2 linked regions of the Syntrophotalea carbinolica DSM 2380 genome follow. The protein of the gene in region 1 interacts with the protein of each later gene in a pairwise test. Links are inferred from orthologs where the notes say so. Each region holds a gene or a part of one and is shown on either strand. Other genes may lie near its edges.

Region 1 (3,123 bases):
AGGCACCAGAATCCCGTCAACATCCTTGAAAGTGTCACCGACACCGTGCCGTTCCAGAGACTCGGAATCGACGTAAATCAGATTCACGCGACAGTTATTGGCAATCCCGCCATGAATCAGCGCCTCCGACAGGGACTTGTAGCTCTCCGTCAGTTCGACATACTTACCGACGATGGCGATGGTGGTTTCGGATTCGGGTTCTTTAAAGCGCCTGACGATGCGCTCCCAGTCGGTGAGATCGGGAGCCTTGGTCCAGATGTTCAGATAATCGATGATCCGCTCATCCAGCCCCTCTTCGTGGTAAGCGATGGGCACCTCGTAGATGCACTCGACATCCCGCGCGGTAACCACGGCCTCTTCACTCACATTACAGAAGAGCGCAATCTTGGCCTTCATATCCCGAGGGATCTCACGGTCACAGCGACACAACAGAATATCGGGCTGGATACCGATCTCGCGCAGCTCTTTGACGCTATGTTGAGTCGGCTTGGTTTTGAGTTCACCCGCCGTCGGAATATAAGGAACCAGCGTCAGGTGCAGGTACAGAACATTTTCACGTCCGCGCTCCACCCGAAACTGACGAATGGCCTCGAGAAACGGCAAAGATTCGATATCGCCCACGGTGCCGCCGACCTCGACGATGGCAACGTCCACATCCTTGGAGTTCGCCAGAATTTTGGCCTTGATCTCGTTGGTGATATGCGGAATCACCTGCACCGTACCGCCGAGGTAGTCTCCGCGGCGCTCCTTGCGGATTACCGAATCATACACCTGGCCGGTGGTAAAGTTGGATTTCTGGCTCAAACGGGCTGAAGTATATCGCTCGTAATGACCCAAATCGAGATCGGTCTCCGCGCCGTCATCCGTAACAAAAACCTCGCCATGCTGAAACGGGCTCATTGTGCCGGGGTCGACGTTGATATAGGGATCCATTTTCTGCATGGATACCCGCAAACCCCGCGCTTCCATCAAAGCTCCGATGGAAGCGGCTGCCAGGCCCTTGCCAAGAGAAGAAACCACGCCGCCGGTGATAAATAAAAATTTGGTTTTCATGAACTAAATTCCTCCATCCGGATGGTCACAGTCGAACCACCCTCAAGGATCAAAACGAAAATTTCGATTCTACACGGAAACCACGGAGATTTAAAGCATCAAAATCCCCGACCGGACAATCCGTCATAGCCCCCGGAGATGAGCTTCGACTCTGACCAGGTCTTCGGGAGTATCGACACCGAGACTGACCCGGTCTGTCTCCACCACCCGTATGGCATAGCCGTTCTCCAGCGCCCTGAGCTGTTCGAGTTTTTCGAGCCTTTCGAGGGGGGATTCCGGCAGTCCCGCAAAGGTCAGTAAAAAGTCTTTCCGATAGACATACAGGCCGATATGACGAAACAAGCCCATCGACGCGGGCGAAACCGCAGAATCGTCAACAGCCAGTTCCCGCGGATGCGGAATCGGTGCCCGGGAAAAGTACAGAGCGAATCCCCGCCGATCGGTCACCACTTTAACGACGTTGGGATCCCGGTATTCCTGCCAGTTCAGCAAGGGAGTTTTGAGCGTCCCCATGGGAATAGCCGGATCTTCAGACAACGGGGCGACTGCCGCTTCGATCATATGCGGATCGATAAGTGGCTCATCTCCCTGCACATTCACAATCAGCTGCGTATCGATTCTGGCTGTCACCTCGGCAAGACGATCGGTGCCGGTGGCATGATCGGCACGGGTCATTTGTACTTCACCGCCAAAACCGGATACGACATCAGCGATGCGAGAGTCGTCGGTCGCCACAACCACCCTGTCGATACAGGCCGCCTGCGCGGTACGTTCATACACTCTCTGAATCATGGTTTTGCCCAGAATCCGGGCTAGAGGTTTTCCCGGAAACCGCGATGAGGCGTAGCGGGCGGGTATAACCGCAGTAATCGACATAACAAGGTGCCATCCTTTCAGGGTAAATTTCGCTCGTAGGGTAAGAAAACACGCAAAGCTTGTCAAGAACAGCGCAAGGCCTCGCCGCGAAAAAACCGTCACCTGGTCGCAACCCCCGACCATGGGCGGGCAACGAATGCGGTTTTCCCCGGCTTTTTATGGCAACATATTGAAATGCACCGGCTCCGGCGGGCCATGACAGCACCAATTCTTCTTTAAACTCATCGGCCCGCCTACCGGCACAGGGATGGCCCATCGCCGGATAAAGTATGCACAAAAACTAATTAAACTATCGCAAGTGTTTGTTTTTTCAGGTTTTGCTGTCAATTACATGCTTTTTTATGATAAAACACACAGATTAAAAGATGTCCTGAAATCAGCATCCGAAAAGCATGCAATGAAACTATTGACCTATATAGATCTTCTTGGCCCCCGGAGAAAAGAAAAACGCGCTGCACGAAGCAGACACCGTCTGCTGATCGGCCTGCTGTTGCTGGCTATGCTGCTTTTGCCTCAAACGGGACAACAGGACAGCTTCGGCCTCGTATGCGCCTCTGAAATCGATCTGACCGCAAAAAATACCGATCCGGATGACAGCGATTCAACAGTGCTCGCACCGGTTACGGTTCACGGCCGGCGGGAACCTTTGACAACCGCATCGAAGACCATCGATCGCACAATCATCGACAGCTTCCCCAGCGGCAACAACAGCATCAACGAAATTCTTTCGTTTTTGCCCGACATCCAGTTCAGCGAAACATCCAATCTGTCCACCCAGGGTGGCGAGATCCTGCCCGCTGCCGTGTCGATCGCCGGCGGTAAAGGTTTTGAAAACAATTTTATCATCGATGGATTGAGCAACAACAGTATGCTGGATCCGGACGCCGATGACCCCTTGGCTGTGAACAACGTACCGGGGCATGCCCAGCAAATCTTCCTGGATGCCTCGCTGGTCGATGAAATCACCCTTTACGACAGCAATGTACCCGCCAGCTACGGGGATTTCAAAGGTGGGGTAGTGCATGCCAGAACCATTGAACCGGATGATGAATTCGGTGGCAATTTCTTTTATCGCACCACCCGCGCGGCCTGGACGAAATTCCATATAGCCCCATCCCAAAAGGACGATTTCGAAAACTCCGGGAAACATACCAGCCAGCCGAAATTTGAAAAACATCAGGCCGGATTCGATAT
Region 2 (3,301 bases), 1.7 Mb from region 1 along the record:
CGTGTCCTTGTGTCGCCAGGTGGCAGCCGTACCGGAGAACAGGCCCAGATCGATGCTGGTCGTTTCCGTGGGTTCGCCAAGCAGGGCGATGACCTCTGCTTCGGCCATGCCGGTTTCGATGCCGGCAAAATTTTTCTGGTTGATCGGCGAATGGCATGCGACGACTGTTGCCAGCAGGAAGATGCACAACAGTTTACGCAGGCACAATATAAAATGATTCCGCATGTCATAGCCTCTTTGAAGTAGGGAGTTGCCGCTTGCCATAGGCAATTTGGAACCAGCATAATTGATTTTTCCGCACCGGGCAAGCCACCCGTCGGCGTGCGCCGGGGTCTTCCGTTCATATGACGATGGAGCTCTCATGTCCATGGATATCACAACACCGGCTCTTTTGTTTCCGGCCATCTCGCTGTTGCTGCTGGCCTATACCAACCGTTTTCTCGCCTTGGCTGGCGTCATTCGGGCCTTGGCCGGTCGTCTGGCCGAGAGCGACGATGTGCAGGTTCGTCGACAGATCCACAATTTGCGGGTGCGCATCAGTCTTATTAAATGGATGCAGGGTTTTGGTATTGTCAGCATATTGCTTTGCATGATTTCCATGCTGTGCCTGTTTGTCGGCCGGGAACCCTGGGCCCGCCTGAGTTTCGGTGTCAGTATGGTGCTGATGGTTGTTTCCCTGGGGATCAGTATATGGGAGACGTTGTTGTCGGGCGAAGCTCTCAAGCACGAATTGCAACGCTGCGAGATGTTGGCGGCAAAGCGTGCCGGAACCGATCCAAAACAGTCTCTTTGAGAAACCCGATGCTTGACGGAGGTCGGTAACTCGGAAAGGAGCCTAACTATGCAGGCGTTTCTGAATCGGTGTGCCGAAATCGAGGAGGTCCTCGCACAGGTATATCGGGAATTGGCGGCGGTTTATGCGGCGGACCACGCTCTGGAGGCGATCTGGCTGAACATGGCCGATGACGAAAGCGAGCACGCCCGGGAAATTCATCTGGCCAAACGTCTGCTCAGGGATGACCTTATCGTTCGCGAGCAGGTACCCGACGCTCAGATCCGAAAACTTTTGTTTCGGGCGCATAAAATTTTGGCCAAGGTGCGGCGCTCGGTTCTTCCCGTAAAGGAGGCCCTGCGGCTGTCGTTGCACCTGGAAGATGAGTTTCGCCAGGTGCATGTGCTCTGTGCCGTGCGCTTTGCGGATAGCGCCGTTCAAAAAATATTCGAACGCCTCGGCCGGGCCGATCGGGAGCATGTCGCCCGTCTGGCGGAATATTGCCGTTTGTTCGCTGCCCGGGAAAAAGCACAAGGTTCTGAGTCTGTGCCAGCTTGATATGGCTGGACGTCACTCACCTCTAAGCCCGATTCGTTCGGTCTTTCCTTTGCGTAATTTTAATTTGCAGGGTTCTTGACGCAAGCTAGACGACCGGTCTAATATCCTCCCTATGGAAAAACGTGACACCCGTGAACATATTCTCCGGATCGGTATGGACCTTATGGCCCGACAGGGTTATGGCGCCACCGGTATCGGCGCCATACTGAGCCGGGCGGAAGTGCCCAAGGGGTCATTTTATCACTATTTCCCCAGCAAGGAGGCTTTTGGCCTGGCGATCATCGACCGCTTTGCCCATCGTTACGAAGAAAAACTCCTGGCTTTTTTGCGCGATGACAAACTTGCGCCACTCGAGCGCATTCGCGCCTATCTCGATGCCATTGCCCAGCGGCTCGATAACGGGGGGTGCGATCGGGGGTGTCTGGCGGGAAATCTGGGGCAGGAACTCGCCGCCTGCAATCAAACCTTTCGTCGCCGTCTGCAACATCTTTTCGACAGCTGGCAGGAGCATCTCGCCAACTGCCTTGCCGCCGCTCAGGCGCATGGCCATATGTCCGCGGATATCAGCAGCAGTCAATTGGCCGGGGTGGTCCTCAACGGCCTTGAGGGTGCCATCCTGCGGGCCAAGGTGCAGTGTTCAGCCGAGCCGGTGCGAGAATTTATAGACGTGCTCTTTTCGCGGCTGTTGCGGTAGTGCCGATGTGGTTTTATAGGGATTCGGGTCCCTGTGTCATGCCGTTTGTACTTACGGATCGTTCAGGTTTGACGGGATGGCTTTTCCACTTCGATGGCGCGCCCGATTTATGTTTCGATTAATCCGTTCCATTCCCCTTAGCTGTTCCGATCGGCTTCGCGGGATTGTCTCAAGGAGCTAGACCCATGACTGAGTCACAGCCTTTACATCGTTTTACCAGCGCTTCACGCTACATCCTCGACGAGGAACTGGCCAAAATCGTCAATGTATCCATGGCCCTGGAGCTTCCCCTGCTTCTTAAGGGCGAGCCCGGCACCGGCAAAACCCGGCTGGCCCATGCCATAGCCGAGAGCCTGGGCATGCCGTTGATCATCCTCAACGTCAAATCGAGCATGAAGCTGGTCGAAGCGCTGTACCAGTACGATACTCTGACCCGTCTCAACGACAGCCGGTTCGCCGATTCCAGTCGCGATGTCAGTTGCATCGAGGATTATATCCGCATGGGCAAAATCGGCCAGGCGTTTACCGCCGATCAACGGGTCGTGCTGCTCATCGATGAAATCGACAAGGCCGATACGGATTTTCAGGACGACATGCTCGATGTGCTTGACCAGATGCAATTCGACATCATGGAGATCGACAAAACGGTGACCGCGCGTCACCGCCCGGTGGTCATTATCACTTCCAATGCCAAAAAAGACTTGTCCGATCCTTTCCTGGGACGGTGCAATTTCCATCATATCGCTTTTCCGGAAGCGGACATGATGACGCGCATCGTGGCTGTGCATTTCCCCGATCTCGACCAACAATTGATCGAGGCGTGCCTGAGTGCTTTCTATCGGTTGCGGGAGCTCGAGGGTGTGGAGAAAAAGCCGGCAACCCGTGAATTGCTCAACTGGTTGCGTGCTCTGGTTGTCGATCCGGATGTCGAAGCGGCCAATCTGACCACCGGGCAACTGCCGTACCTGGGCATTCTGTTTAAAAAGAGCGCCGATCTCGAGATGGCGCAGGCCCAGGCTCCGGCCTGAAAAGGGGGCAATAGTGTTTCGGCCGTTTTTTTATGCCCTGCGCGATCGGGGGATCATGGTTTCGCCCACCGCTTTTCTGCGTTTGCAGCGTGCTCTGGCCATGGGGTTGGTTCAATCGCTGGATGACCTCTATACCGTGGCGCGTACCGTGTTGGTGAAAAGCGAGCGTGATTTCGATGCTTACGATCAGCTGTTTGCGGAGCATTTTGCCGAAGCGGTTCATTCCGCTGAGGATAGCGTCGATCTCGA

The links.
Region 2: the proteins of kdsB (region 1) and PCAR_RS02865 interact in binary tests that used the Escherichia coli proteins (3 or more experiments, as listed by UniProt). The link is inferred for Syntrophotalea carbinolica DSM 2380 from one-to-one orthologs.

The regions. Positions count from the first base shown.
Region 1 is NC_007498.2:2,258,734-2,261,856, forward strand. What follows is about bases 54-2,854. They hold kdsB (3-deoxy-manno-octulosonate cytidylyltransferase), read right to left. Parts: upstream 1,930-2,854; coding sequence 1,177-1,929; downstream 54-1,176. Other genes in these bases: PCAR_RS10730 (CTP synthase), read right to left, coding at 54-1,053; PCAR_RS10740 (TonB-dependent receptor plug domain-containing protein), read left to right, coding at 2,327-2,854. Outside these bases: more of PCAR_RS10730, read right to left, coding at 1-53; more of PCAR_RS10740, read left to right, coding at 2,855-3,123. UniProt on the Escherichia coli protein: Activates KDO (a required 8-carbon sugar) for incorporation into bacterial lipopolysaccharide in Gram-negative bacteria.
Region 2 is NC_007498.2:528,610-531,910, forward strand. What follows is about bases 255-3,233. They hold PCAR_RS02865 (TetR/AcrR family transcriptional regulator), read left to right. Parts: upstream 255-1,442; coding sequence 1,443-2,024; downstream 2,025-3,233. Other genes in these bases: PCAR_RS02855 (DUF2721 domain-containing protein), read left to right, coding at 362-793; PCAR_RS02860 (ferritin family protein), read left to right, coding at 842-1,330; PCAR_RS02870 (AAA family ATPase), read left to right, coding at 2,210-3,052; PCAR_RS02875 (hypothetical protein), read left to right, coding at 3,066-3,233. Also shown: PCAR_RS02850 (hypothetical protein), read right to left, coding at 1-225; more of PCAR_RS02875, read left to right, coding at 3,234-3,301. UniProt on the Escherichia coli protein: Involved in response to both electrophiles and reactive chlorine species (RCS). Represses the transcription of the nemRA-gloA operon by binding to the NemR box.